DNA from 4 places in the Robertmurraya sp. FSL R5-0851 genome. Region 1 is predicted to be linked to each of the others. Evidence: riboswitches for the same ligand, from Rfam matches in the RefSeq annotation. Region 1 holds a riboswitch; each other region holds the start of a gene.
The links. Region 1 has a riboswitch for S-adenosylmethionine ahead of MKX65_RS14085 (methionine biosynthesis PLP-dependent protein). Riboswitches for the same ligand answer to the same signal wherever they lie in the genome.

Region 1 (7,723 bases):
TAGGGTTCATATGTTGAATGGAAATATAAAAGGCTTCAATGGATTGACCAGCAAGCGTTGTTCCCATCGGTTCTATCGTCCCAGAAATCATAATAGGGAGTTTTTTGTTTCGAAGGTCAAAGGCTCTCTGTATTCCTAAAAATCCAGCTTTTACATTTAACAAGTCCTGACTAGTTTCTAGAAGTAGTAAATCAACATCCCCATCAAGAAGACCGAGTACCTGCTCCTCATATGTTTCAACTAAAGCAGAAAAGGTTGTTCCGCCTGTTACACTTAATGTTTTGGTTGTAGGACCAAGGGAACCTGCGACAAAGCGTGGCCACTCAGGTGTAGAAATTTGATCCTTTGCTTTTTTGGCTAGCTTGGCAGCGACCACATTTATTTCATACGCTTTAGAACCTAAATCGTATTCATCCAATACTAGACTAGTTGCACCGAATGTATTGGTTTCTATAATATCGGCTCCTGCACGTAGGTACTCTAGGTGAATTTTTTCAATCACATTTGGAGCGGTGAGGTTCAAAATTTCATTACAACCCTCATACTCCTCTCCACCAAAATCCTTAGCTGTTAATGCTTCTTGTTGGAGCATCGTACCCATAGCACCATCCATGATGAGAATTCGTTTATTTAGTTGTTCATTTAACGATGCTGTTTGCATTCAGCTTCCTCCTTAACACTTGGCTGTTTATCGTATTTGTATAGGTAGCGAGCTGTGCGGTCATTTCATAGCGCATAAAAGGAGTAATTAAATAAATTCCATTAAACAATTCAGAAGCTGCGTCAATCAATGACTTAGTAATTGAAATTCCTTCCTTAGCTGACTGAATAGGATCATCTTTTAAAGAAGCCATTAGCTCTCTAATAGAATCAGAAATTTTTATTCCAGGTACCTCGTTATGAAGAAACTCCGCATTTTTACTCGAAGTTAGTGGCATTAACCCAATGTAAATAGGTTGAGAAATATGCCTAGTTGCATTGTAAATCTCTATCAGTTTTCCCTCTGAATACACTGGTTGAGTGATGAAGTAATCTGCTCCGTACTTTGCTTTCTTTTCCAGTCGTAAAACAGCTTTATCAATATATTTTACATTTGGATTAAATGCGGCAGCAACTGAAAATACACCTTTTTCCCCTAAATCCTTGCCAGTAGGGGACAGACCTTCATTAAACTGCTTAATCATGCTAATGAGTTCAAATGAAGATACGTCATATACAGATGACGCACCCGGAAAATCACCGACACGGGCAGGGTCGCCTGTAATAGCTAATATATCATGTAATCCTAGGGTATGAAGGCCCATAAGATGAGATTGAAGACCAATAATATTTCGATCACGACAAGTAATGTGAACAAGTGGTCGTAAGCCAATATTAGTTTTTGTCAATTGAGCCAAGCTAGTATTACAGATTCTTGGAGATGCTAGGGAATTATCAGCTAATGTAATAGCATCAACACCAGCTTCCTTAAGTGCTTGTGCTCCTTCAAAAAATTTCTTTGTGTTCAGCTTACGAGGTGGGTCCAATTCTACAATGACGGATGATCTTTCTTTAACAATATCCTGGAGAGGACGTTCTGTACGCTTTGGTTGTACAGGTTTCACTTGAACCACTTCTTTTTTTACTTCCACTTGCTTTTCCGTCACCGGTAAAGTCCCTTTTAGCTCTGAAGCAAAGGCCGCAATATGGGCTGGAGTCGTACCACAGCATCCTCCTAAAAGACGAACACCTTGAGCTCTGAATTCCAGTGCGCTTTTTCGGAAATAATCTGCATCTCCTTCATAATGGAATTTTCCATCAGTATACGTAGGAAGACTAGCATTTGGGTAAGCGGATAAAAGTGCTGTTTTAGGTAATTCAACTTGTTCCAAGCTTTCAAGCATATGATGGGGACCAAGTCGACAGTTCACACCCACTACATCCGCACCAAGACTCTCTAAACGTAAGAGGGCTTCATTAATGGGCATTCGGTTTTGCATAATACCAGGGACCTGCATGGAAACTTGAGCAATTATAGGTAAATTTGTTTCCTTTCTTGCATATGGAAGGACCGCTTCCATTTCATCAAAGTCGTAGTAGGTTTCAAGTAACAGACCATCAATGTCTTCGTCCAATAGGTAATGTAACTGCTGTGAGAAGCTTTGGACAATTTCCTCTATAGAGAAGGAGTTCGGGCGGATTCCGCGGTTCCCACCAATCGTACCTACAACAAAGCTCTCATTTGTAATGGCTTGTTTTGCAATTTTTACAGCAGCTCGATTAATTTTATCAACAGAATCTTCCAGTCCATATCTTTGCAGTTTTAAGGAGTTGGCAGCATAGGTATTTGTTTGAATAACATCCGCTCCTGCACGCAGGTAGGCTTTATGAATGTTTAAAATATCATCCGGATGCGACAAGTTTAACTCTTCAAAACAACTGTCCGTTCCATAAGAGTAGAGAAGGGTACCCATTGCACCATCACCAATGACAATGTCTTTTTTCAGTTTATTTAAGAGGTTCATCTTACTATCTCTCCTTGATTTTTGGCTGCTATTGTTTCAAGTGCCGCAGAAAAATCCTTGATGATATCATCTGGATGTTCCAATCCAACAGAAAGGCGAAGGAGACTTTGACTGATTCCTCTTTTTAAGCGTTGCTCAATCGGCATTGCCGCATGTGACATTTTCGCTGGGTAAGAGAGGATCGATTCAACAGCGCCTAAACTAACAGCAAATACGGGAATCTCTGTTAATTCAACGAATTGTTTTACGGCTTCTTCACTTTCAAGTTCAAACGAAAGAACGGCTCCGGCACCTTCTGATTGTTCTTTTTGTATTTCGTACTGTGGATGGTCAGTAAGTCCAGGGTAGTAAACTTTTTTCACAGAAGGATGGTTCTGTAGGAAGTTGGCTATTTGTAAGGCAGATTTTATGGAAAAATTCATCCTAACCGATAGTGTCTTAATTCCTCGTAAAACTAACCAAGCATCTTGAACACCTAAAACAGCGCCAAAAGAATTTTGCAAAAATCCAATCTGTTTAGCAAGGTCAGAATCGTTTACAACAATCGCACCAGCAACTACATCACTATGTCCAGAAAGAAACTTCGTGGCACTATGAAGCACCACATCCGCACCAAGAAGTAATGGCTTTTGTAGAGCAGGTGTTAAAAATGTATTGTCAACAAAGGTTAAAGCTCCAACACTTTTCGCAATGTCACTGATGGCTCGAATATCTGTCACCTTTAAAAGGGGATTGGAAGGTGTTTCTACATAAAAAACCTTCGTATTCGGACGAATCGCTTGTTTTACGGCTGTAAGATCTGTCATATCAACAAAAGTGTGCTCAATTCCAAAACGTGAAAGGACTTCCGTTACCATTCTGTATGTCCCACCATACACGTCTTCCGTAATCACTACATGGTCTCCTTGAGAGAGAAGAAGAAAAGCAGTCGAAATGGCTGCCATACCTGATGAAAAGGCATATCCGTTTGTACCTTCTTCAAGGTTAGCAATGACTGTTTCAAATGCTTCACGAGTTGGATTCGCGCTTCGACCATAGTCGTATTTTCCAAACTCATCGACGCTGTGCTGATGAAAGGTGGATGCATGTTGAATAGGAACGGATACAGCACCGTTAGTAGGATCATATTTATGTTCATTATGAAGTAGTTTTGTTTCAAATGAAAAATTGTGTTCTATTGTCATTTTTTATGCCTCCGAACTTAAACGAGTAAGAGCTTGGTCAATATCTTTAATTAAATCCTCCACGTCCTCGATTCCGACAGAGAAACGAAGCAGGCGATTACAAACGCCAATTGAAAAACGAACTTCTTCCGGAATATCCGCATGTGTCTGTGTAGCTGGGTATGTAATGAAGCTTTCTACACCCCCAAGACTTTCAGCAAACGTAATAAGGTTGAGATTTTGTAAGAATGAATTAACCCACTCTTCTTTTTTAATTCGGAAGGAAAGCATTCCGCCACGGCCAGGGTAAAGAACATCTACCACGTTTTCATGAGTCTTTAAAAAGCTTGCAAGCTCTCTTGCATTTGTTTCATGCTGTTTCATTCTAAGCGCTAAAGTCTTCATCCCACGAATAAGGAGCCAAGAGTCAAACGGACTTAAAACTGCTCCAATAGAGTTGTGGTGGAATCCAAGCTGTTCACAAACTTCTTTTCCTTTTCCAACGATCAAGCCAGCTAGCACATCATTATGCCCACCTAAGTATTTGGTAGCGCTATGAATGACAATGTCAGCTCCAAGCTCGATCGGTCTTTGAAGTAATGGAGTATAAAATGTATTGTCGACAATTAATAAAATATTATATTTTTTCGCTAGCTCAGCAACCGCTTGAATATCCGTTTCTTCCATCAATGGATTGGTTGGTGTTTCAATGAAGATAGCTTTTGTTTTCTCAGTAATGGCTTGTTCGATAATGCTTACGTCATGAGTTTGTACATACGTACTCGTAAGTCCCCATTTTTTAAAGCCTTGTTCTAAGATTCGATAGGTTCCACCGTATAAGTCCCTTGATACGATCCATTCATCACCAGATTCAAAGATTGCAAGAATCGTAGTGATAGCAGCCATTCCAGAACTACAGGCAAATCCTTGATCACCGCCTTCTAAATCAGCAATTGCCGCCTCTACAAGTTTTCTTGTTGGATTGCCTGTGCGAATATAATCAAAGCCTGTTGATTGGCCAATTCCTTCGTGTCGATAAGCTGTCGAAAAGTAAACAGGTGGATTTACTGTTCCCGTTTGAGTTTCACTTCTGTTCCCGATCTGCGCTACCTTAGTTTCATTTTTGTACATTCTAGTCTCTCCCAACATCCTAATAATAAAAAAAAGTCTTCTCTCTAAGAAGAAGACTTTGTTATCAACATGAGCCATTCTTCTTATCTTCCAAGTAAAATACTTGCTGGAATTAGCACCTTTTCAAAAAATTGATGGTTGCTGAGGCTTCATAGGGCCAGACCCTCGACCTCTCTTGATAAGAAATCAAAACATTTAATTTTTTCTAACTTTACTACAGTAAATTGCTAAGTGTCAATCTTTTTTACAAATTTACGACAATATTCTTCGCAATTTCCTAAAATTTACTATATGAATATTCAGAACATTTAATATATAATGGGTTTGAGAACAAAAAGTGGAGGGAAATTCATGCAAACGAAAAGCAGATGTCATCATCGGTATATGTTGAATGAAGACACCTTTTTTGTTACCGAAGATGGAATTGAATTATTTATTTTAGGTGAGAGTCTTCAAGGTTATTTTGTAGGTGGTCACGTGGATTTTCCTCTTGAAATGAGAGAAATAAATGAATCAGCTCAAAAGGAGAAACGACTCTCCAGTCAACCCCCGCAACAACTGTACTTAAATATGATCAATCAGTTATAGACGGGGAAACCCCGTCTTCTTTATTTTGTACAATACATAAAACCACCAGCTTATAGAAGCCGGTGGTTGTGTCCTACGATTTAATTGTCGGTTTTAAGTTTCTTTTCTCAATTTCCTTCTTCAAAAACTTCGCCCATTCTTTATTTTCACCTGACTTCAATGCATTCCGATACGAGACAACTAACATTTCATTACTCATAATCTTCATTTAAAAGCCTCCTTAAAATGGACTGAATTTTCTAGCTTTTTATAATTGTATCGGGTTTCAATCCATTTGAAAACCCAAAACTCCATATTTTTTGCCATAAAATTATTAATATTCTGTTACAGGATTTTCACGTAATGATTTTTTTCATGATAAAATATGGTAAATAGTTTGTATGATGGGGGAGAAGGATGGATACGATCACACTTTTTGTTTATGGAACTTTACGCAAACATGAAACGAATCACGGATTAATCAGGGAAGCTACGTGCATAGCTGAACAGGCATGGGTTAATGGTGAGCTTTTTGATACAGGTAACGGTTATCCTACTCTAGAACTAAATAATTCCGGTAAGGTGCATGGTGAGTTATATGAAGTTAGTAAAAATCTTTTACCTCTCCTTGACGCATTGGAGGATTTTGAAGAGGGGAGAGAGTCTAATTTGTATGACAGAACAAATGTTACTGTTCATACGGATAAAGGCACTAAAGGTGCGCTTGTGTATGTGAATGTGGATGAATCCAGCAAGAACGAAAAAATCACACATGGAGATTGGAAATTACATAGATTCATGGAAAATCCTCCTGAACAAGTATACTACTTTGCGTATGGATCATGTATGGATGATGAGCGATTCCGAAAGGCGGGCGTGGATCACTGTTTTAAAAACCTCGTCGGTGCTGCCGTTTTAAAGGGATACTCTATGAAATACCTTTTCAGAGTAAGTGATGGAGGAAGAGCAGATATTGTGGAAGATGGTGGTGAAACCGAGGGATTAGTTTACTTAACTCCATATGAAGGGGTTGATTATTTATTTGTGAGAGAGGGGTTTTATGGAGGATGGTATCGCCCTACCTTTGTGGATGTGGACATCGATGGGGAAACGTTAAAGGATGTTTTGACATTCCATGTTTATAACAAAATGCCCGAATTGTCACCACCAGACCATTATTCTACTGAAATTCTTAGAGGGGCAAAAGGAAGATTGAGTGATAGTTATTATCAATATTTACTAACGGAACTTGATCGTCTAAAAAAGTCGAGCCATAGTTAATTTTTTATTGTACATCGGTTTAATACGAGTATCCATTGTGGTAAACACTTACTATCACCAACTTAAGAAAGTGGGTCAGAACATGAGTGGAAATAGAGACAATGGCTATTATGAGCTGGTGTATAATAATCGACAATACAACTATTTAGAGTTTATTAGGTTAGATACCATATGTGAAATCAGTTATATCACTTTAAAAAATATAATAACAGGCGAATTTTTCACCTTTGAAGAAAACCAAGTCCGAAAAGTGACAAAAAGGAATTTTCGAATTAGATCTTTTAGGAAGCAGTTTTTAGAAAAAGTTGCTAAGTAGTTACTTACTTTCTATAATAAGATAGATAATGTAAAAGGAGTGACTGTAGTGATTCATCTAAAATGGTCTGAGTCAGAAACAATAAAAAAGGTAACTTGTGTTCACACAAAAGCTGAAAAATATATCGTCGACAATAAATTAACAACAGGAAACGTGTACGAAGTAAAAAATGAAACAGAAGAATTTTACTTTATAATAGATAATAGTGGGAAAGTTGGCGGCTATTACAAAGATTATTTCAAAGAAGCTTAACATCGGACTACATAATACTGTTAGCATGGTAGCTAACAGTATTTTCTTTTATTTGTCATTTTTTAAATAATAGGGTGGATGTTATGAGGTTATTATTCATAGGGCTTGGTGGCTCCATTGGAAGTGTGTTGAGATATAGTATTTACTACAATATGCTAGCCATCAATGGCGGCTGGTTACCATTTTTAGGAACACTGCTTGCCAATTTGTTAGGAGCATTTGCACTTGGCTGGTTTACTTCAAGACTGCTGCTATCAAAGAAACTCCCTGAAGATTTAGCAGCTGCTATTGGGACGGGGTTAATTGGTTCTTTTACGACTTTCTCTACCTTAAGTGTAGAGCTTAGCTCGCTTTTACAGGAGGGACAATATCTACTAGCCATATGTTATGTATTTATTAGTATGATAGGTGGCCTGGTCTGTGCATTCGGCGGCTTCCGAGTCGGGCAGAGAAGGGTGGTTGTTCAATGAATTACATTCTAATTGCTGTAGGTGGGTTTATAGGAGCAA
Region 2 (7,723 bases), 1.4 Mb from region 1:
GCCTATAGCTCAGCTGGTTAGAGCGCACGCCTGATAAGCGTGAGGTCGATGGTTCGAGTCCATTTAGGCCCACCAGATTTTTTACCCTATTAAAATAATTCTTCAATGTTCCGCAGTAGCTCAGTGGTAGAGCAATCGGCTGTTAACCGATCGGTCGTAGGTTCGAGTCCTACCTGCGGAGCCATTTTTATGTCTATGGGGAAGTACTCAAGAGGCTGAAGAGGCGCCCCTGCTAAGGGTGTAGGTCGGGTAACCGGCGCGAGGGTTCAAATCCCTCCTTCTCCGCCACTATATAGATGCGCCTTTAGCTCAGCTGGATAGAGCATACGCCTTCTAAGCGTACGGTCAGAGGTTCGAATCCTCTAAGGCGCGTAAAAAATAAAAACACAACAAAAACGCTATCAAGCGTTTTTTTGTTGTGTTTTTTTATCTTTTAAGAAAATGTTAACCCTTGGGCTTTTCAGATATAAACTTGAAGAGTAGAGGGTGGGAGGCCACTTCCACATAGGAGGTTTTTTGAGTAAGATACAAATAAGAGAAGAATAAAAGGAGTGTACATTTTGATTAAATACAAAAGTCTCCATCACGTAAGTCTTACAGTTACAGATTTGGAAAGAGCAAAAGATTTCTATGGGAATGTATTATGTTTAAATGAAATACCACGTCCAGATTTTGATTTTTCAGGTGCCTGGTATGAAATAGAGGGACAGCAACTCCACTTGATCGTTGATCCTTCTTCACAGACGATTCGTCAGGATAAAAGCTTATCCAGCAGAGAAGGTCACTTTGCTCTGAGAGTAGAGAACTATTATGATGCGCTTACATGGTTAAAACAAAATGAAGTGGAAATTCTTGAAAAACCCTACGGAAAAAGTGGATTTGCACAAATTTTCTGTGCTGACCCAGATGGTAATTTGATTGAACTTAACGTTAATCAAACAGAATTATAAGAGTTGGAATAAAGCTTCAGGAATAATCAGTAAAAACATAATAAATAATATGGTTATGAAAACTTTCATCCTATCGATTTTCATATTCGTTTTACTCGCTTTCACAACTGAAGTGCAAGCGGAAGAGATGATCTCTGTGAGATTACGAAATTATATTGGAGATACCTCTAAATTAGCATTTTACATAAAAGGTGCTTATTCAACGTTAGATCCAGCATTGATGTTAAATGAAGGGGATGAATATACACTTTCGTTTAAAGGTGGCAAAATGTTTCTTACATGCGGTAAGTCAAAAACGGAAATAGATAGCCCGCTCATTTTATATCCTGATACTTATGATGAAGAGCACCTAATATACATTGATGGAAGACCTTATATGGGAGCGGTAGCGTTTGGTATGGAAGAAAATAATATTAGACCCGTTAATCAAATCCTATTAGAGGATTACTTAAAGGGTGTTGTTCCATTCGAAGTGTTTCCTGATTGGAATATCGAGGCTTTAAAGGCACAAACGTTAGCTGCTCGCACGTATACAATCACCCATAAGAATCCCCAACTCGACGACACCATCCAATATCAAGTTTACGGAGGATACAATGAATTTAGTAATACAAAGAGGGCTGTAATTGATACAAAAGGAGAAATTATTACATTTCAAAATAAGCCCATAAGCGCTTTTTATTCTGCAAGTAATGGTGGAATCACAGAGAGTAATAAAAATGTATGGGGCGGCAATCCAAGCCCCTATTTTCCAATTAAACCAGATCCTTTTGATCCCATTCAACCCTGGGATTTTACATTACAAAAAACACAAATAGATCTGGATGAAATTCAATCGAAGGACTGGAACGAGCTAAAGGAGAAAGATGGTAAAATCAGCGACTCTATTAAAAAATGGCTTAATCGAAATGGTTATGAAGGTGACATAAAAATTTTAAGTATTCCTTTTTTTGCAATCGATAAAGTTAAAAATGAATCACAAAGGTCGATGATTGGCTCGATCCAAATTGAATTTATGAGAAGGTTGATTGATGGAACCATTTTATTCGAAAGAGTTTCGTTGGATCATGTTGAATTAAAAAAAATACGTCCAATGATAGGTGGAGGTCATTTTAGAAGTTATTTAATAAGTTCATTTGAAATCAATCCAACTTCTTATAAAGTAAGTGGCAAAGGCCATGGGCATGGAGTTGGTATGAGTCAATGGGGGGCAAACGAAATGGCTGAAGAGGGGAAAACCTACAAAGAAATTATTGGACACTATTATCCTGGGACCCAAGTGAAGGTCACTCAAACCTTTCAAGAATAATATTGTAGTGAACACCATGTGATGATATCTTTCGGGTATCATCCTTTTTTGCCGTTCATACTGATTTGGAAGGGATAGAAAAATAAATCACTCACACTAGTGAAATTTCCTCTCTTTTTTTATATTGTAATTATAGGAATGTAATAAATAGATAAGGTAGCCCTACTAACTTAAGGAGCTGATCGTAGTGGGAAAAGTTACACCATTCTTAATGTTTCAAGATGGCAAAGCAGAAGAAGCAATGAATTATTACATATCTATTATTGAGGATTCAGAAATTACAAGTATGGTTCGCTATGGAGCTAATGAATCTGGAGATGAAGGAACGGTAATGCAGGCCACTTTTTCTTTAAAAGGGCAAGAATTTATGTGTATAGATAGTAATTTAAAGCATCAGTTTACATTTACTCCATCCTTCTCAATTTTTGTTACATGTGATACTGAAGAAGAAATTAACAACGTTTATCAGAAACTGATCGAGGGCGGACAAGCACTTATGCCAATTGGTGACTATGGTTTTAGTCAAAGGTTTGGGTGGCTAAATGATCGATTTGGTGTGTCATGGCAACTAAATCTTCCTTTGTGAAGTAACTTTTATAGGGAGGAAACAACATGGCAATTGGTAAACTGAATCCTAAGGTTGATGATTATTTAAGTCAAGCTAAAAAATGGAGGGAAGAATCTGAGAGGTTAAGACATATTGTTCTTGACTGTGATCTGACCGAAGAATATAAATGGATGCATCCTTGTTACACGTTTGAGAAGAAAAATGTCGTATTAATCCATGGATTTAAAGAATATTGTGCACTTCTGTTTCACAAAGGTGCCTTATTAAAGGATCCCCATGGAATTCTTGTCCAACAAACCGAGAATGTACAGGCGGCACGCCAGATTCGATTCACTCATCTTCAAGAAATAATTGAACTAGAACCTATTTTGAAAGAATACATTCTTGAAGCCATTGAAGTGGAAAAAGCCGGTTTAGAAGTAACTTTAAAAAAGGATACAGAATTCATTATTCCAGAAGAACTTCAAGAAAAATTCGATGAGTCACCAGACTTAAAAGCTGCTTTTGAAGCATTGACGCCGGGACGGCAAAGAGCATATATTCTTTATTTTTCTCAACCCAAACAATCCAAAACTCGAGTGTCAAGGGTTGAAAATTGTATGGAGAGAATTCTAAGCGGAAAGGGATTAAAGGATTGCACTTGTGGACTTTCTAAAAAAATGCCTTCCTGTGATGGCTCGCACAAGAACATTCGATAGAAAAATATGATAAAAGTAAGGAAGGAAGTTCAAAGCTATGGATATTGAAACAGTGATGCAAGAGCTTGAAGCCCTAGGCAAGGAACGAATGAAAAAAATGTACATATCCAATGGTGCGCACGAGCCACTTTTTGGCGTGGCTACAGGTGCTATGAAACCAATCGCAAAGAAAATAAAAATCAACCAAGATTTAGCTGACGAGCTTTATGCCACAGGTAATTACGATGCCATGTATTTTGCAGGCATTATTGCTGACCCAAAAGCTATGACTGAAGCAGATTATGATCGTTGGATTGATGGAGCGTATTTTTATATGCTGTCCGATTATGTGGTGGCAGTCACTTTATCAGAGTCCGATATTGCACAAGACGTTGCAGATAAATGGATTGCAAGTGGTGACGAATTGAAAATGTCGGCTGGATGGAGTTGCTATTGCTGGCTTTTAGGGAATCGAAAAGATAAAGAATTTTCCGAAAGCAAGATTTCCAATATGCTGGATATGGTGAAAAATTCGATTCATGATTCGCCGGAACGAACCAAATCTGCTATGAATAATTTCGTATACACGGTGGCGATTTCCTATTTGCCGCAACATGAAAAGGCAGTCGAGGTCTCAAAGGAAATAGGAATCGTAGAAGTCAAACGAGACAATAAAAAAAGCAGTTTCTTAAACGCTTACGAAAGTATTCAAAAAGAAATGGATAGAGGGAAGCTTGGTTTCAAACGTAAATATGTACGATGTTAAAAAATAGTTTTGTATCGGGATGCTGATCTAGAAATTACGTGGGAATAATATTTCTATTAAAAATATTTAGAAAATACTATTGACAATTTGTTAATAGAATATTAAATTAAGTTTTATACTTTATTAAAGTAAATGAATAAAATACGTTCTCTTATCAAGAGTGGCAGAGGGACTGGCCCTGTGACGCCCAGCAACCGTTCCGAATGGAATTGGTGCTAAATCCTGCAAAACAAGATTTTGTTTTGAGAGATAAGAGAGGAGTAGTCCTTATTTTGTGATGAAACCTCTCTTTTCTGGAGAGGTTTTTTATATTGGCTATTTTCGTAAAGTTTGTTGTTTTGGAAAAATCCCAAAAGCCGGATTTTTCCCCGAATAACTCTGGGTTTATTGGTCTATTTGGAGAGTAGCTCTTTTCTAAGGATGAAAACATTCTGATTAGCTGTTGAAACATATATTTAATTTCCTGAAAAATGTGTATGTAGAAACAATGTTTTAGAAAAGAGCCTTTATATTTTATAAAAACTCTCCTAAGAGCAACGTTGGTAAGAAGACATAAAAAACAAAAAGGGGAGAAAGAATCATGAAGAGGAACTTTTTAAAAAGTGCATTTGTATCAGCTATCGCTGCAACACTTTTGCTTACAGGCTGTGCAACAGGGGGAGAAACAAAGGAAGCAACAGGATCGAACACACTGATTGAAGGTGTACCTGAGCGCTTTGCAAATGGAGACCAACCAAAAATCAAAGTAATTCGTAAAATTGGTGGGGACGACCACACAGCACAGTTCTTAGCAGGTGCAAAGCAAGAAGGGGAAGCACTAGGATTTCAAGTGGATGTATTTACGGCAAATGGAGATACAGCGAAATTTCATGATGCGATTAACCAAGCGTTAAATCAAGATTATGATGGATTTATTATTTCTCACGGTGATGATGATGCTACCGTTAATGACATACAGAAAATTGTTGATGCTGGAAAAAGCGTAGTGGCATTTGACTCGAATGCAAATTTAACAAGTGTTGACGGTGTTACTCTTGTGTCACAAGATGATGAAGCACTAGCTACTCTATCATTGGATCAATTAGTAAAAGAAACAAAAGGGGAAGCCAATATTGCATACCTATGGGTGGACGGATTCCCACCAATGGTTAGACGAAATAAAGTGTATGAAGAGGTTCTAGCAAATAATCCTGGCATTAAAGAAGTGGAGCGCTTTGGCGTAGCAGCAGCTGATACTAGTGTTCAAACCCAAAATGCGGTTGCTGCAATGTTGAATAAATACCCTAAGGGTGAACTTGATGCGATTTTTGCCACTTGGGATGCTTTTGCCATCGGTGCGGCTCGCGCGTTAAAAGAAGCTGGCAGAGAAGAAGTTAAAATCTATGGAATCGATGTTTCAAATGCTGATTTGCAGGAAATCCAAAGAGAAGGTAGCGCTTGGAGATATACGGCAGCTGTTGATCCTAAGTTGATTGGTTCAGTAAATATGAGAATACTAGCAAAGAAATTAGCAGGCGAGGAAACACCACAAACGTATGATTTGGAAGCTTCACTTATCTCTCAAGAAGATCTTCAAAAATCAAAAGATCCTGTAAATATGGTCAATCTAAATGAAATCATTGAAGGATGGGGTCAATCAACAGAATTTGAGGAAGATTGGATGAAGACGCTGAGGGAACACTATAAGAAGTAAGGGACTTATTGATAGACACTCTCTTTTTCACTAGATAAAGAGAGTGTTTCTTTGAAAGGACGGTGACATCATGACCACTTTAGAGATGAAAAATGTGTCAATTGAATTTCCGGGTGTAAAAGCATTAAATAGGGTGGATTTTTCAGTTAAAAGCGGGAAAACTCATGCCTTAATTGGAGCCAATGGTGCTGGGAAGTCAACCTTGATGAAGGTTCTTTCAGGGGCATATGATCACTATACTGGTGAAATCACATTGGATGGACAATCTATGACCATTCGTTCGCCCAAAAGTGCCATGGACTCAGGAATTCAAATTGTATATCAGGAAGTGGATACAGCTCTGATTCCCTATTTAACGGTTGCGGAAAATATCATGTTAATGGACACAGTACACAACATGGGAAAGAAGCAATGGGTTAATTGGAAAAGCTTGCATTCTAGAGCGGCCACCATCCTATCAGAAATGAATTTGTCTCTTCCAACTAAAAAACTAGTAAGTGAATTAACATTAGCAGAAAAACAAATGGTCTTAATCGCCAGAGCGGTGTCAAAAGAATGTAGATTCCTCATCTTAGATGAGCCGACAGCACCTCTTAGTCATACGGAGACAAATGAGTTATTTCGTATCGTACAAGAATTAAAGAACCGTGATGTTGGAGTTATTTTCATCTCACATCGACTTCCAGAGATTTTTGAGATTTGTGATGATATTACGATTATGAGAAATGGGGAAGTAGTCGAGAGACAGAGGATTTCGGATACTAACCAAAACAAAGTAGTGGAGCATATGCTTGGTCAAAAACTCGGTGACCAGTTTCCTGATAAATTCATGACCATTGGAGACACATTCCTTGAGGTAAAAGGACTTACAGATAAAGATAAGATTAAAGATTTTAGCATGAACGTCAAAGCAGGGGAGATTGTGGGAATTGCTGGACTTGTAGGTGCCGGTAAGACCGAGTTCTGTAAAGCTTTGTTCGGGGTTGAAGGCAAATTAGTGGCAGGAGAAGTCAAGGTTAACGGAAAAAGAGTTAATGTTAAAAACCCGTATGAAGCGGTTAAGAATGGACTGGCCTTGGTCCCTGAAGAGCGCCGAAAAGAAGGGATTCTTGTAAATGCGTCGGTTGAATCAAATTTAACTGTAGTGAATTTAAGGCATTTTTCAAAAGATTTTAGTTTCCTGGATAGGAAAAAAGAAAAGTTAGTTGCAAAGGCACTGATCAATCGTCTTGGAATAAAGACACCTTCTGAAGAAACAAAAGTTCAAAATCTTTCTGGCGGTAATCAACAGAAGATTGCCATTGGCAAGTGGCTCGTAGCCGATGCTGATGTCTATATTTTTGATGAGCCGACCAAAGGTGTAGACGTTGGAGCAAAAAAGGACATTTTTAATCTTATTGTCGAGCTGGCAAGCCGCGGAAAAGCTATTATTTATGCATCATCTGAACTATCAGAGATTATGGGAATTACGAATCGGGTCTATGTCCTTTATGATGGAAAATCAGTTAAGGAACTAGAAACAAAATCAACTAATGAAGAAGAACTATTATTCTATTCAACAGGGGGCAGGTAAGATGGAGGCAAACATAACAGCAAAGAAACAGACCCCGTCAAAAACGTCATTTGATCTTTTCCAATTTTTTTATAAATATGGAACGATTATTACAATCATTGCACTCGTGATCATATTTTCATTGGCCAATCCCGCATTTATACAAGGAAATAATATTGTAAATATCCTGCGTTCCATTTCAATTGTA
Region 3 (7,723 bases), 850 kb from region 1:
TTGTTTTTCCGCATCCACTCGGACCAAGGAAGGAGATGAATTCTCCTTCCTCAACTTCAAGTGAAATGTCGGAGAGGGCCGTTGTAGCAGAGGTCTTAGTAAAATACGTGTGATGGATATGTTCTAGCTTTAAAAAGCTCATAGTCGGCCACCTCGAAATTAATAAATTTTATTTCATTACCTCTTCGGCAATTTCGGTATTTACAAGCACACTGTGATCCACTCTTTTTGGTAACTCGCCAGCTTCATCCATAATATTTTGAAGGTTTTCCCATTCTTCTTCATCAAGCACTGGATTAGTTGCATAAGATCCCTGGCTCTTGTATCGGTCAACTACCGTCTCGATTAAGCTTAAGTCGGTATCCTCGAAGTAAGGAGAAATGGCTTCAGCGATATCCTTTGCAGAATTCTCTGCTACCCATTTTTGAGCTTTATAAATAGCTCTTGCGAATTTTTCAACGGTTTCTTTGTTTTCCGTCATATAGCTTTCTTTTGACATAAAGGTTGTATAAGGTACCATACCTGACTCTGTTCCAAACGAAGCGACAATATGACCTCTTCCTTCCTGTTCAAACACGCTCGCGGTTGGTTCGAAGAGCTGGACGAAGTCTCCAGTTCCAGAAGCAAAGGCACTTGAAATATTGGCAAAATCAATATTTTGGATCAGGTTCAGGTCGTTATGGGGATCGATATCATGCTGTTTCAGAACGTATTCCCCAACCATTTGTGGCATACCGCCTTTTCTTTGACCTAAAAAGGTCGATTCTTTCAGCATATCCCATGAAAAATCATCAATTTTTTCACGAGATACAAGGAAAGTACCATCTGTTTGTGTAAGTTGCGCAAAGTTAATGACAGGGTCATTTGCTTCTTGAGCATAAACGTAAATAGACGTTTCAGAGCCAACGAGAGCAACATCAATACTATTGGATAGCAGAGCAGTCATTGTCTTGTCTCCACCTGAGGTAGTGGTTAGCTCAACATCCAAGCCTTCTTCTTCAAAAAAACCTTTTTCAATGGCAACATATTCAGGTGCATAGAAAATGGAACGGGTCACTTCCCCAATTCGTACTTTCTGGACTTCTTCCTTGCTGCAGGCAGCAATGGGTATAATAAGAATAACGACTAGGACCATGGAAAAGAAAATCTTAAATGACTTTTTCATTTTATGGATAACCTCCTTAATAGATAACCTTTTTCAGTGAACGGTTTGTGCGCCTAACATATCGTATGAAGTCGAAAAAAATGTGTGAATGCTTAGATGAAAAACATGTGAAAAGGAGTGTGACAGTTGGATGTATTCTTTAGATATTGTGAATATGGAGCGGTTTCCTTCACCACATCCTTATGTGGAATTATCAATAGTCACGTATTATTCTGAGGGATATAAGGTGAAAGGGATGTTAGCGGAACCTAAAGGAGAGGAAGCGTTAGATGGATTTTTATATTTAAGAGGAGGAATTAAAGGTGTAGGAAAGGTTAGACCTTCAAGATTGGTGCAATTTGCTTGTGAAGGGTTTATTGTGTTTGCGCCGTTTTACCGGGGAAATCAAGGAGGAGAAGGAAATGAAGATTTCGGTGGAGATGATCGAGAAGATGCATTTGCAGGGTATCGAATCCTAAAGCAACATTCAAGAGTGAAACGGGTACATGTATTTGGATTTTCTAGAGGTGGAGTGATGGCATTACTAACAGCCATCAAGTTTCCAGATACGGCCTCTCTCGTCACCTGGGGTGGTGTAAGTGATATGAATCTTACATATATAGAAAGAGAAGATTTAAGAAGGATGATGAAGAGAGTCATTGGTGGTACACCGACGAAATATCCAGAAAGATATAAATTTCGGACTCCATTGTATGAGATTGAACGATTACACTGTCCCACTTTAATCATCCATGGATCAAAGGATCAAAATGTAAGTGTGGATCATGCCAGACGATTGGAAGAGAGGTTAAAGGATAGGGGTCATCCAGTGGAGAGCTGGTATTTTGAGGAGTTGACACATTATTTTCCTCCAAATATTAACCGAAAAGTCGTTACAGACTTAACTCAATGGATGAAAAAACAGTCATAATAATGATAATATATAGGAAAAGGAGTGGAGAATTATGGGTATGCCATTAGAGCTTAATACAATGATTGTTACTAAGGGTAGAGAAAAGCGAGTGGAGGAAAACTTGTTTACACTAACCAAAGAAGGATACCGCTTATATCCAATAGACATTCCTCTTGAGGTAAGAAGAACGATTGAAGGGGAAGTTAGTGGAATGGCAAAAATTAAAAAAGTCATTTTAGAAGGTGAACAAACGACGATTGAGTATCAATTGATCTCTTTACATTCATCTAATTAAAAGAGCGTAATCGACTGATTACGCTCTTTTTAAAACTTATACTAAAGGACCGCCTTTATCGACAATCTGTGCTGAAACATTTGCGAATTTTTTGAAGTTATCTTTGAACTTAGTGGCTAGTTCGTTCGCCTTCATCTGGTATGACTCTTGGTCAGCCCATGTTCGGTTTGGCTGAAGAACATCATCTGGTACACCAGGAACATGTAGAGGGATTTCCAATCCAAAAATAGGGTCTTTGCATGTTTCTACATGATTTAGTTCCCCTTCAAGAGCTGCCTGTACCATTGAGCGTGTGTATGATAGCTTCATTCTACTTCCTACACCATACTCACCACCAGTCCAGCCTGTATTCACTAGATAAACCTTCGCATTATGCTCGTCAATCTTCGTTCCTAGCATTTCAGCATAGCGAGTTGCTTCTAATGGTAGGAAAGGAGAGCCGAAGCAAGTGGAGAATGTTGCTTGTGGTGAAGTAATTCCTTGTTCCGTTCCAGCAAGTTTTGATGTGTAACCGCTTAAGAAATGGTACATTGCTTGTTCCTTAGAAAGCTTTGCAATTGGAGGTAGTACCCCGAAAGCATCAGCTGTAAGGAATATGATTGTATTTGGATGTCCTGCGACACTTGGATCCACGATATTACTAATCGATTGGATCGGGTAAGCAGCACGCGTATTCTCAGTTAATGTTCCATCATCATAATCAGCGACTCGTGTTTCCTTATTCAGCACGACGTTCTCTAATACAGATCCGAAATGAATGGCGTCAAAGATTTGAGGCTCTTTTTCTCTTGAAAGGTTAATGCACTTTGCGTAGCAGCCTCCTTCGATATTAAAAACACCATTAGCTGACCAGCCGTGTTCATCATCTCCGATTAGGCGTCGATTTGCATCAGCTGATAAGGTCGTTTTCCCTGTTCCTGATAAGCCGAAGAATAAAGCAACATCGCCTTCAACGCCGACATTTGCTGAGCAGTGCATTGGGAGAATATTATTTTCAGGCAGTAAGTAGTTCATGATGGAGAAAATGGACTTCTTCATCTCTCCTGCATATTCTGTGCCGCCGATTAATACGGTCTTTCTTTCAAAAGAGACAATGATAAAAGTCTCTGATTTCGTTCCATCAATCATAGGGTCAGCTTTAAAGTTTGGAGCGGAGATGACTGTGAATTGTTCTTCATGAGTCAAAAGCTCTTCTGCTGTTGGTCTAATGAATAACTGGTGGGCAAATAGATTATGCCATGCGAACTCATTTATCACTTGTATGGGTAGGCGATGCTTCTTATCTGCACCAGCAAACCCTTTGAAAACAAACAGCTCATCTCTATCTTTCAAGTAACCTAGTACTTTATTATATAAACGTTCGAATACTTCTGGAGAGATTGGTTGGTTAACTGCTCCCCAGTCAATCTTGTCCTTTGTTGAAGCTTCTTCAACGATGAATTTGTCTTTAGGAGACCGACCAGTATACTTTCCTGTTGTTGCTCGAACAGCTCCTGTCGAAGTTAAGACTCCTTCGTTTCTAGTAAGAACCTTTTCAACTAATTGTGGTACAGATAGTTGCACATGCACATGACCAGAGGCTAACAATTCACTTAATTGGTTAGAAATACGGACAGAGTTCATCTGATGACTACCTACCTTTATTTGTTATTTTTAATTAGTATAACACATTAACTTAATTAGTCTATACTATTTGAAAAAATATTAGAGGGTGCAAGAAAAAACATCGTATTCGACCTATTTTTAAGCCTTTTTATTTCATAAAACGATGGATCGCAGTCAATAGTCTATACTATTAAAAGAAGGGACAAATTCAAATGGGAACAATCGCGTTATATGATGCTAAGTGTCATATTATTCTTCCAGATGGGAAGGTACTTGAGGGATATGGAAATGTGAAGATAATAGTTGCTCATTATTTGAAGAATTGAACCAACTATTTTTCATAAAGATGTTGACAGTATTTGACGAAGTACGGTATTATTCTACATTGAACGGATACTCTCTTATCCCGAGCTGGTGGAGGGACAGGCCCTATGAAACCCAGCAACCTGCTTTAATAATTAATTACGATAACTGTAATTAATATAAAAGAGAAGGTGCTAACCTGAGGCAAGGATTTTAGTCCTTGAACGATAAGAGCGAAAGGCGCAAATTACTTTGCTATCACCCTTTCCTCAAGCAGGGAAGGTTTTTTATTTTGCATAAAGTTTTTATTGCGGGGGGTAATTTTTCAAACCTTCATAATAAAAATGGCATGTTTATTTCATACTACTTAGGGAATGAGTTCCGTATCAAATGGAAGGTTTTGTTTATGTTGATATGATAAACATACCTTTTTCTCAAGTATAAATAAAATAGGAGGTCAGGAGATGTCAAAAAAACGTCGTTTATTTACATCCGAGTCAGTTACAGAAGGTCATCCGGATAAGATCAGTGACCAAATTTCAGACTCAATTTTAGATGCTATTTTAGCAAAAGACGCAAATGCTCGTGTTGCTGCTGAAACGTCAGTAACTACAGGGTTAGTATTAGTTGCTGGGGAAATTACAACCTCTACATACGTAGATATTCCAAAGATTGTTCGCGAAACAATTAAGGAAATTGGGTACACTCGTGCAAAATATGGTTTCGATTCTGAAACATGTGCGGTTTTAACTTCTATTGATGAGCAATCAGCTGATATTGCAATGGGTGTTGACCAAGCACTAGAAGCACGTGAAGGATCCATGTCTGATGAAGAAATTGATGCAATTGGAGCAGGAGACCAAGGATTAATGTTTGGTTTTGCTTGTAATGAAACAAAAGAGCTTATGCCTCTTCCAATTTCTTTAGCACATAAACTAGCTCGAAGATTAACTGAAGTTCGTAAGGATGATATTCTTCCTTACCTTCGTCCTGATGGAAAAACTCAAGTTACAGTTGAGTACGATGAAAATAATAAACCAGTTCGTATTGATACCATTGTTATTTCAACACAGCATCATCCTGAAGTAACATTGGAGCAAATTCAACGAAATCTTAAAGAGTATGTTATTAATCCTGTTGTACCAGAAGAGTTAATTGATGAAAATACAAAGTATTTCATTAACCCAACTGGTCGTTTCGTTATCGGTGGACCACAAGGTGATGCTGGGTTAACAGGACGTAAGATTATTGTTGATACGTACGGTGGTTATGCTCGTCACGGTGGCGGTGCATTCTCTGGTAAGGATCCTACAAAAGTTGACCGTTCAGCTGCTTATGCTGCTCGTTATGTAGCAAAGAATCTTGTTGCTGCAGGTCTAGCCGATAAAGTGGAAGTACAGCTTGCCTACGCAATCGGTGTTGCACATCCAGTATCTATCTCTATTGATACTTTTGGAACCAGCGAAGTAAGTGAAGAAGTTCTTATTGAAGTAGTTCGTAATAACTTCGATCTTCGTCCAGCTGGAATCATTAAAATGCTTGATTTAAGACGTCCTATCTATAAGCAAACTGCTGCTTATGGTCACTTTGGCCGTACAGATGTAGATCTTCCATGGGAGCGTACAGATAAAGCTGACACGCTTCGTAAGGAAGCACTTGAAAGATAATTTTAATAGTAAAAACAGCCGGGAGTTACAGAAAATTTGTAACTCCCGGTTTTTCTTTTCGTCTATAAGGGTATGGTGGTTTAGAAGCAAAAAGGGATGTAAACAATGGGTAGTAAGCTTGAATTTTTAGGAAATGGTCAATTTGACAGTGCGATTCGATAATTTTAGTGGTAGTATTAATAGGTATTCTTTCTGAATGGAAGATTAAACTCGTAAGAACGGAGTAGGTGAGTTACATACATGTGTGGTTTTATTGGATGTGTTCATGACAAATCGCAAGTGTTTAGTGATGGACAAAAACAACAATTTGAAAATATGAATAATGTGATTACGCATCGCGGACCTGATGATGATGGATATTTCTACGATTCTCATGTTCAATTTGGGTTTCGTCGTTTAAGTATTATTGATATAGAAAGTGGGCATCAACCCCTTCATTTTGAAAACGAAAGATACTGGATTATTTTTAACGGTGAAATCTATAACTATGTTGAATTAAGAGAAGAGCTTTTGGCAGAAGGAATCACCTTTGCAACAAGCTCTGATACAGAAGTAATTATTGCTTTGTATAGCCATCTGAAGGAAAAAGCTGTTGAGAAGCTTCGTGGAATGTTTGCTTTTGTTATTTGGGATAAGGTTGAGAAGACGCTTTATGGAGCACGTGATCCATTCGGAATTAAGCCTTTCTTCTATTTTGATGACGGCGAAAAGACATTCTTTGCATCGGAGAAAAAGAGTATTTTACTTGCTCTACAAAATGATGTATTGAACTATGATTCTTTACAGTATTACTTAACGTATCAGTTTGTTCCCGAGCCTTATACGATGTCAGAAGGTATTTCAAAATTAGAACCAGGACACTACTTTACAAAGAAAATGGGATCTGAAATGGAAATCAAGCGATATTGGAAGGCTCATTTCCACCCAGTTAGAAAGTCAGAGAGTGATTTTGTAAAGGAAATAAAAGATGTTCTTTTTGATTCTGTCAAAATTCATATGAGAAGTGATGTGCCAGTTGGTTCTTTCCTTTCCGGTGGAATTGACTCTTCGATCATTGCTTCCATTGCAAAAGAATTCCATCCGGCGATTAAGACATTTTCTGTAGGTTTTGATCATAATGGGTTTAGTGAAATTGACGTTGCTAAGGAAACGGCTGATAAGCTGGGAGTAGAAAATATTAGCTATATCATTACTCCAGAAGAGTATATGAATGAAGTGCCGAAGATTATGTGGCATATGGACGATCCACTTGCTGACCCTGCATGTGTTCCCTTATATTTTGTCGCACGTGAAGCTCGTAAGCACGTGACAGTGGTTCTATCTGGAGAAGGTGCAGATGAGCTATTTGGTGGCTACAATATTTATAGAGAGCCTCAGAGTCTAGATGTGTTTAATAAAATTCCACAGGTTGGAAAAGCGTTTTTACGTTTGCTAGCGAAAATGATGCCAGAAGGTATGCGTGGGAAAAGCTTTCTTGAACGTGGTTTGACTCCTTTAGAAGAACGCTATATCGGAAATGCAAAGATGTTTAGTGAGTTGGAAAAGAGTGACCTTTTAAACACGTATAACAAAGGTTTAGATTTCACTAATATCACAAAGCCTCTATATAAAGAAAGTGAAGGCTACGATCCAGTTGACCGTATGCAGTATATTGATATTCACACATGGATGCGTGGAGATATTTTATTAAAGGCTGACAAAATGACCATGGCTCATTCGTTAGAGCTTCGTGTCCCATTTTTAGATAAAGCCGTTTTTGAGGTTGCTTCTAAAATTCCAACAAGTTTAAAAACAGC
Region 4 (7,723 bases), 520 kb from region 1:
AAACGATATTACGAAGGAAAATGCCAATATGAGTGCGGAGACACCTTCGGGTATGATGATGAAGTTCGCAAGTGAAACAACAAAAGCTTATACGACAGCCGAATTGTTGAAACCGGAACATCATTTCTTGCATCGAACGGGAGCGATCCATATCCATGACCTGGATTATTATCCAACTCGAAGCTTAACTTGCTTACAACATCCGCTTGATCAACTGCTCGAAAAGGGAATGGAGGTGAATCATGCTGCACTGCGTCGTCCCAACGGGATTCATGGGGCGGCAATTATGGCGTGTATATCTCTTGAGACTGCTCAAAATGAAATGCACGGAGGACAAGCCATTCCAGCATTTGATTTCTATATGGCTCCATTTGTTAAAGTAACGTATGAAAAAGAATTAAAGAAGGCTTGTGAATTTACGGGAAGTGATTTTGATAAATTAATGGCTGTTCCTATTTCTGTTTATAAGGAAAATGATTTGGATGGTTTGAGCGGAGAGGAAAGAGTCATTCAATATGCATTGAATCGTACCATAAATACGGTGTATCAAGCGATGGAAGGGTTTATACATAACATGAACAGCATTCATTCGCGCGGCGGGAATCAAGTTGTTTTCTCTTCCATTAATTACGGGACAGATACCTCTCCAGAGGGACGATGTGTGATGGAGCAGCTACTCCTTTCAACAGAACGTGGCGTTGGTTATGGGCATACAGCTATTTTTCCGATTCAAATTTTTAAAGTGAAAGACGGTGTCAACTTGAAAGAGGGCGATCCTAATTATGATTTATTCCAATTAGCTTGTCGCGTAACGGCAAAACGTTTCTTTCCAAACTTTATCAATTTAGATGCGCCCTTTAATCAGCATGAAAAATGGAGTGCCGGAGATCCAACACGTTATCTGTATGAAGCAGCTACCATGGGTTGTCGGACTCGTGTATTTGAAAATATTCATGGAGAAAAAACTTCCGTTGGTCGGGGGAATGCTTCCTTTACTTCTATTAATCTAGTGCGAATCGCATTAGAGACATGGGAAGAAGGAAAAAAAGAAAGAATTTCTGAAGGTGAGAAATGGAGCCGTTTTTATGAAAAACTTGAGTATTTACTAGAAGAAGTGGGTGAACAATTAAAAATCCGCTTTGATTTCCAAAAACAAGCTTTCGCGAAACAGTTCCAAACGGTCATGAAATATTTATGGCGGGGTGGAAGTGAATTAAAACCAGAAGACTCTATTGAAAAGGTAATCAATCAATCTACTTTAGCAATTGGATTTATTGGATTAGCAGAATGTTTACTCGTTTTAGTGGGGAAACATCACGGAGAATCGGATGAAGCACAAACAAAAGGGTTGGAAATCGTCACTTTTATGCGAGATAAATGTACGGAACTAAAAGAACGATATCAACTTAACTATAGCTTACTTGCTACACCCGCCGAGTCGTTATGCAAAAAATTTCCAAAACATGATCGAGAACGTTTTGGTGAAGTAGAAGGAATTAATACTCGAGAATACTATACCAATTCAAACCATGTCCCAGTCTGGCATCACTTGACTGCGGTTAAGAAAATGACCATTGAAGCACCGTACCATGCCTTAACGTTAGGTGGACATATTGCGTATATTGAATTAGATGGAAAAGCATTAGAAAACTGGCAGGCGATCGAAAAAATGGTGCTCATGGCCCATCAATTAGATATCGGCTATTTCAGCTTAAATCATACGATCTGTCGATGCATAGATTGTGGACACGAAACAAGCGATGCCGATGCAACCATATGTGAATACTGTCATGGCGATCGGTTGGATGTTATCCAACGTATTACTGGATACCTGGTTGGTACAACAGGCAAGTGGAATGATGGTAAAAAAGCGGAATTACTAGATCGAGTGATTCATTCATAAAAGGCAGGGGGGACGAAATTGAAAATCGGAGGTTTCTATTCTGATTCTATCTCGAATGGTGTAGGGTGGAGAGCGGTTCTCTTTGTATCAGGGTGCCCGCATCATTGCCTTGGATGTCATAATCAAGAATCCTGGGATAAAGACTATGGTGAACCTTATGTGGAAGATGATATTTACAACCAAATGATGGAGAATCCTTTTTTAGATGGATTAACCTTATCCGGTGGAGAACCTTTTCTTTATTGCCAAGAGCTCTTTTCGTTAGTGAAACGTGTAAAAGCAACGGGATTAAATATTTGGTCGTATACAGGCTTTACATTTGAAGAACTTTTACGTTGGGCTGAAAGGAATGCGGATGTACAACAATTTCTACAGGAAGTAGACGTATTAGTGGATGGTAAGTTTTTAATCGAGAAAATGATACCGAAGAAACGTTTTCGGGGAAGCAGTAATCAGCGGATTATTGATGTACAGGCTTCCTTGAAGAAACAAGAGGTTGTATTATATATGGCTTAAGGGAAAGAGCCTGTTTTTATTCCTAGTATGTTTCCATTCAGGTGCTTTCTTATTAAAAGACACAAGAATCGTATGCACTTATCTGTTGGGGGATCAGGTTAAGCACCCGAGCGGAAAAATAGACGGAGAAATTCCGCTTAATTAGTAACTTGTACTAAAAAAGGCATAAATAGACGGATAGATTCCGGCTATTGGCTCGAAAAAATAGAAAATGGGGGATTTTTCTTTGCATAAGCGGAAAACTTCCCCTTATTTAACCCGAAACGAGCTCGATTCTGCATTTAACGGAAAAATCTCCGCTTATTTCACTTTTGCTGGTTACTCGAGAACTCATAAATCCAAGAGAACCTCATTTTTGTCCGAGGCGGTGAACGGTATCACAAGTAAGTGAGGTTTTATAAAAGGCTGTTTTCGTAAAGTTTGTTGTTTTGAAAAAATCCCAAATGCCGTCTCTTCTTTCTATATAGGGAAAGAGCCTATTCTGAACAATCATTCTTCAAAATAGGCTCTTTCTTTTCTTTTATACCGTATCTAAATTATGATCCTTTTATCACGAGCAATCTTTCTCTCGTTTGTTTGGCTGCTTCTACCATTACCTTCAGTGAAGCAATGGTCTCATCCATCCCTCTTGTTTTTAACCCGCAGTCAGGATTGATCCAGAACAGCTTTGGGTTAAGGACTTGAAGGGCACGATCAATGTTTCTTGTCAGTTCTTCAAGCTTTGGTACACGTGGACTATGAATATCATAGACACCGAGACCGATGCCTTTGTCATACGTATGTTCTTCGAAGGCGTGAATCAATTCACCATGACTTCTAGATGTTTCGATTGAAATAACATCCGCATCAAGCGCTGTAATGGCATCGATGATATTTTTGAAATCTGAATAACACATATGTGTGTGAATTTGTGTTTCATTTTGTACGGATGTTGTGGCAAGTTTAAAAGCATAAACCGCAGCATCTAAGTAACTTTCCTTTTTCTCCTGTTTTAGTGGTAGCCCCTCACGAATGGCTGGTTCATCCACTTGAATCATACGGATTCCATTTTCCTCAAGAACTTCCACTTCTTTTCGAAGCGCCAGGGCAATTTGATTAGCAACCTCATAGCGTGAAATATCATCTCGTACAAACGACCAGTTTAAAATGGTAATAGGACCTGTCAACATTCCTTTTACAGGCTTGGTTGTTAACGACTGGGCATATACCGTTTCTTTGACAGTCATCGGTTCTTGAAAGGATACATCCCCATAAATAAGAGGTGGCTTGACACAACGGGAACCATATGACTGGACCCAGCCGAATTTGGTAAATTGAAAACCGGCCAATTTTTCACCAAAATATTCAACCATATCTGTCCGTTCAAATTCGCCATGCACGAACACATCTAGACCCAGTTCTTCCTGAATGTCAATCCATTTTTTCATTTCCGCTTTTATATATTCTTGATAATCCGCATCAGTTAACTCGCCTTTACGCCATTTTAAACGCTGTTTCCTCACTTCTTGTGTTTGTGGGAAGCTTCCAATTGTGGTCGTTGGAAGAAGGGGCAATTGAAAAGTCTCATCTTGAATCTGTTGACGAACCTCAGATGTTGTCTCCCGTTCAGCTCTAAACGTACGCAAGTTTTGAATGTCTTCTTGAACTTGTGTGTTGTTACGAGAGGCTGAATGATTTAGTGCTTGAATCGCTTTTTTACTTGCTGAAATTTCTTTCTGTATGGTTTCTTTCCCACCTTGTAAGCCTTTGGTCAGTAGAACAATCTCCTGTAATTTTTCATCAGCAAACGATAATGCCTCTTTTAACACTTCCTCAAGTGTTTCTTCATTCTTAACGGTTACAGGTACATGTAACAAGCTGGATGAAGGCTGTAGGATCAGACGGTCTTTTGAGACAACTTCCGCAATTTCTGAAAGAAGGGAATACTTATCATCTAGATTCGCACGCCATATGTTACGCCCATCAATGATTCCGGCAGCTAGCACTTTATCTTGTGGGAAGCCAAACTTTTTCAAAGCAGCGAGGTTTTGATTGTTATCATGTACAAAGTCAAGTCCAATTCCTTGAACAGGAAGGGAGATGACCTCTTCATAATGGTCAATGCTTTCAAAATAAGTTTGTAAAATCACCTTAATGTTCGGAGCTGCATCATTCAACTGTTTATAAACATCGTGAAATAGAGCCATGTCTTCTTCTGAAATCGTTGTAGCTAGGATTGGCTCATCGATTTGTACCCATTCGACACCTTCTTCTTGTAATTCAGTTAAAATAGTAGCGTAAAGTGGGACAAATTGATCAACTACTGTTTTTAAGTCATTGTCTTTATAGCCCTTTGATAGTTTTACAAAGGTAATGGGTCCTAAAATCACTGGTTTTCCGAGAATATCCAGTTTTTGTTTCGCCTCTTTATAAAATTGAAGGGGACGGTTCTCCACAAGGGAAGGGACTGCCTCGTAAAGTTCTGGAACAATATAGTGATAGTTTGTGTTAAACCATTTAGTCATTTCAGATGCAACCGCACCTTTCGTACCTCGTGCGATATCAAAATATGTTTCAAGTGATACTTTACCTCCCGTGTATTCATATCGTTTCGGTACAAGACCGAACATGGTAGCTGTATCGAGAACATGATCATACAAACTGAAGTCACCAACAGGGATGAAGTCAATTCCTTGTTCCTTTTGTTTCTGAAGAGAGGAAAGGCGGATTTCCTCCATCTGTTGTAAGAATGTCTCTTTTTCTAGTTTGCCTGTCCAAAACTGTTCGAGCGTTTTTTTCCATTCTCGGTTTTCACCAATTCTTGGATAACCTAAATTTGAGCTTTTTACCATCGTTATTTTACACTCCTTGTTTGATTGTATTTTCGTCTTCAACAAAAAATCTCCCTTTTCAATGAGAAAAGAGAGATTCATACGCATAGTTAACTAGAGTTGAGACAGTCTGGTTTTCTCAACACGTATTCCTCACTCCTCTCTATACATCCGTAGAGTACAAGTGCATACAACAGACAGGTCTCCTGACTCTGGTTCACAGCTTCTTATCCCTTCCCATTTCATAAATATGAAACAGTGGTTCATTGATAAGTCGCTCCCCATTACAGTGGCGGGACCGTGCCGGATTTTCACCGGGCTTCCCTTTTAAGCTAAGTACATGACATACAAAGCATCTGTTGCATTTTGTATTAAGTTTTAATAGAAAAATATAAATATGGCTTATCTTATAAACAAAAGACCTCTCTATTAAAAAATAGAGAGGTCCTTATCCTCTCTTATTTATCAAAGCTATATGCTTTGCAGGAATTAGCACCTTTTTAACAAATCTGTTAAATGGTTGCCGGGCTTCATAGGGCCTGTCCCTCCACCTCTCTGAATAAGAGTATATTGTATATTGATATTTACATGTTTGAATTTGTTAATCATATTAGCATGTTAAATTCAGGTTGTCAAAAAGAATTTTGAAAATTCTTTGAAACAGATCCGTTTATCCAAGTAAATAGAACATCTCTCAAACTACTAAAGATGTTATCCTTCATGTCCATTTCTGCACCATAAAAAACTCTCCTTATCTTAAGATAACGTGTTTATTTTTGAGGTGTAAAACTGTAAAAGGAAGTACATACACAAAGTTAAAAAGGATTGGAGATGCAAATATGTCTATTTCCTTTATTATTAAAGCACCCGAAAGTGATACAAGTTCATAAGCACTAACTGAGTTTGATAAATAAGCGGAAAAATTTCTCTTAATCTTGAAATTGTACTGAAAATAGCTAAAATAGCCGGAGAGAATCCGACTATTGACTCGAAAATCCAGAAAATGGGTAACTTTGCTTTGCTTAATCGGTTAAACTCCGCTTATATACCCCGAACCAAGCTCTATTCGGGAGCTTAACCGAAAAATTTCCGCTTATACGATTGATTTGGGAAGGAACGGGCGGTGCTCATCCTGAAGGACCTTACCTTTACAATATTAACAGAACCTACTATTTAACGATTGCTGAAGGAGGAACAGAATACTTTTGTTGGCAAAAGACAACAGCACTTTGATTGTAACATCTCCACACTTTTTGAGTTTTCACCAACCGAGGAAGGGGAAGAGGCTGGACTGACCGTCTTCATGAATGAGCGATTTCATTATGAGATCGCGGTGGGAATCCGTAATGGGGTGAAAAAGGTCTTTGTCAGACGTAGGATTGGTTCCCTTTGGAAAGTAGAGTCGGAGAATGAGTATGAACAAGATTCTATTATTCTGTCGGTTCAGGCAGATGCCAAAAACTTTACATTCACTTATCAATCACGGGGTAGGGAGTCGATTACCATAGGTACTGGAGAATGCTGTCTTATATCAACGGAAGTAACAGGTGGATTTACAGGGGTTTTCTTAGGACTTTATGCCACAGGAAATGGATGTGCTTCTAAAAACCCTGCGTATTTTGATTGGTTTGAGTATCGGTTGTAATAGTTCATGGAGCACCATTTCTTAGGGTGCTCTTTTTGGACTTTGGTTTTTTTATTTGTGTAATGGTAAATATGATGTTAAGTGACCTTACATGAATAATGAATTTTGTTAATTGTTAGATTAATATTTTGTACAACAAGTATTTCTGTATGGTCGACAGTCGACAAGAGAGAAATGTATCTCAGGGGAGGTGTAAGAATGAACAATGAGTTATTCAATAATAACGCATTATCAAACTTGATTAAAGAAACAATTATGAGAGATATTCTTTTAGGAAAATTGCTTCCAGGTGAAAAATTGGTAGAAGCCCAATATGCTGAAGCATTTGGTACCAGCAGGGCACCAGTTCGTGAAGCGTTCTATTTGTTAACGGTTGAAGGAATTGTAAAAAGAATTCCTAGGAAAGGAACCGTAGTACGGGGGTTTTCTTCTGAGGAAACAAAGGATTTGATCGAGATTAGATGTTTCCTAGAAAATATGGCTCTTGAAAAATTAAGGAATAAAAATAATGAAAACTATCTCCAAACTATGGAGGATATTATCAATAAAACAAAGGAAATTAATAAACAAAGTTATGAGTATGCGGAACTAAATTACCAATTTCATCAGCAATTGATATTAGCAAGTGAAAGTGAAGTAATTAAATCGAATTACGATCGTTTAGGGAATATCTTGTTATCTATTCAAAATGTAGCATTTATGAAAGAGGAAGATGTTAGAAAATCGATTAGTGAACATGAACAATTAGTTGAATATTTATATGAGAAAAATATTGATGAAGCGAAAAAGTTACTTGATTCTCATAACCGAAGTGTATTTGACAGAGTCGAAAGAAATGTTCAGGTTTAC

Region 2: it holds a riboswitch for S-adenosylmethionine, as region 1 does, so the genes downstream of both, MKX65_RS20975 (sugar ABC transporter substrate-binding protein) here and MKX65_RS14085 (methionine biosynthesis PLP-dependent protein) in region 1, are expected to answer to the same signal.
Region 3: it holds a riboswitch for S-adenosylmethionine, as region 1 does, so the genes downstream of both, metK (methionine adenosyltransferase) here and MKX65_RS14085 (methionine biosynthesis PLP-dependent protein) in region 1, are expected to answer to the same signal.
Region 4: it holds a riboswitch for S-adenosylmethionine, as region 1 does, so the genes downstream of both, metE (5-methyltetrahydropteroyltriglutamate--homocysteine S-methyltransferase) here and MKX65_RS14085 (methionine biosynthesis PLP-dependent protein) in region 1, are expected to answer to the same signal.

What each region holds. Positions count from the first base shown of each region.
Region 1 covers NZ_JBBOOE010000001.1:2,744,257-2,751,979, reverse strand. Annotated here, with positions in the region: gene metH (methionine synthase) at 1-661, opposite strand, end outside; gene MKX65_RS14095 (bifunctional homocysteine S-methyltransferase/methylenetetrahydrofolate reductase) at 639-2,504, opposite strand; gene metC (cystathionine beta-lyase) at 2,501-3,688, opposite strand; gene MKX65_RS14085 (methionine biosynthesis PLP-dependent protein) at 3,692-4,798, opposite strand; SAM riboswitch class I at 4,879-4,983, opposite strand; gene MKX65_RS14080 (hypothetical protein) at 5,150-5,386, shown strand; gene sda (sporulation histidine kinase inhibitor Sda) at 5,460-5,594, opposite strand; gene MKX65_RS14070 (gamma-glutamylcyclotransferase) at 5,783-6,646, shown strand; gene MKX65_RS14065 (DUF6501 family protein) at 7,011-7,214, shown strand; gene crcB (fluoride efflux transporter CrcB) at 7,298-7,684, shown strand; gene crcB (fluoride efflux transporter CrcB) at 7,681-7,723, shown strand, end outside.
Region 2 covers NZ_JBBOOE010000001.1:4,100,667-4,108,389, reverse strand. Annotated here, with positions in the region: tRNA gene MKX65_RS21020 (tRNA-Ile) at 1-75, shown strand, start outside; tRNA gene MKX65_RS21015 (tRNA-Asn) at 110-184, shown strand; tRNA gene MKX65_RS21010 (tRNA-Ser) at 198-288, shown strand; tRNA gene MKX65_RS21005 (tRNA-Arg) at 299-372, shown strand; gene MKX65_RS21000 (VOC family protein) at 561-950, shown strand; gene MKX65_RS20995 (SpoIID/LytB domain-containing protein) at 1,078-2,259, shown strand; gene MKX65_RS20990 (VOC family protein) at 2,447-2,845, shown strand; gene MKX65_RS20985 (DUF1801 domain-containing protein) at 2,872-3,525, shown strand; gene MKX65_RS20980 (DNA alkylation repair protein) at 3,563-4,270, shown strand; SAM riboswitch class I at 4,419-4,526, shown strand; gene MKX65_RS20975 (sugar ABC transporter substrate-binding protein) at 4,851-5,963, shown strand; gene MKX65_RS20970 (sugar ABC transporter ATP-binding protein) at 6,034-7,536, shown strand; gene MKX65_RS20965 (ABC transporter permease) at 7,538-7,723, shown strand, end outside.
Region 3 covers NZ_JBBOOE010000001.1:3,592,640-3,600,362, reverse strand. Annotated here, with positions in the region: gene MKX65_RS18490 (ATP-binding cassette domain-containing protein) at 1-142, opposite strand, end outside; gene MKX65_RS18485 (ABC transporter substrate-binding protein) at 170-1,165, opposite strand; gene MKX65_RS18480 (alpha/beta hydrolase family protein) at 1,296-2,075, shown strand; gene MKX65_RS18475 (DUF2584 domain-containing protein) at 2,110-2,352, shown strand; gene pckA (phosphoenolpyruvate carboxykinase (ATP)) at 2,389-3,975, opposite strand; SAM riboswitch class I at 4,356-4,494, shown strand; gene metK (methionine adenosyltransferase) at 4,725-5,927, shown strand; gene asnB (asparagine synthase (glutamine-hydrolyzing)) at 6,168-7,723, shown strand, end outside.
Region 4 covers NZ_JBBOOE010000001.1:2,220,033-2,227,755, reverse strand. Annotated here, with positions in the region: gene MKX65_RS11275 (anaerobic ribonucleoside triphosphate reductase) at 1-1,903, shown strand, start outside; gene nrdG (anaerobic ribonucleoside-triphosphate reductase activating protein) at 1,922-2,419, shown strand; gene metE (5-methyltetrahydropteroyltriglutamate--homocysteine S-methyltransferase) at 2,956-5,256, opposite strand; cobalamin riboswitch at 5,409-5,604, opposite strand; SAM riboswitch class I at 5,685-5,795, opposite strand; gene MKX65_RS11260 (beta-xylosidase family glycoside hydrolase) at 6,410-6,874, shown strand; gene MKX65_RS11255 (FCD domain-containing protein) at 7,073-7,723, shown strand, end outside.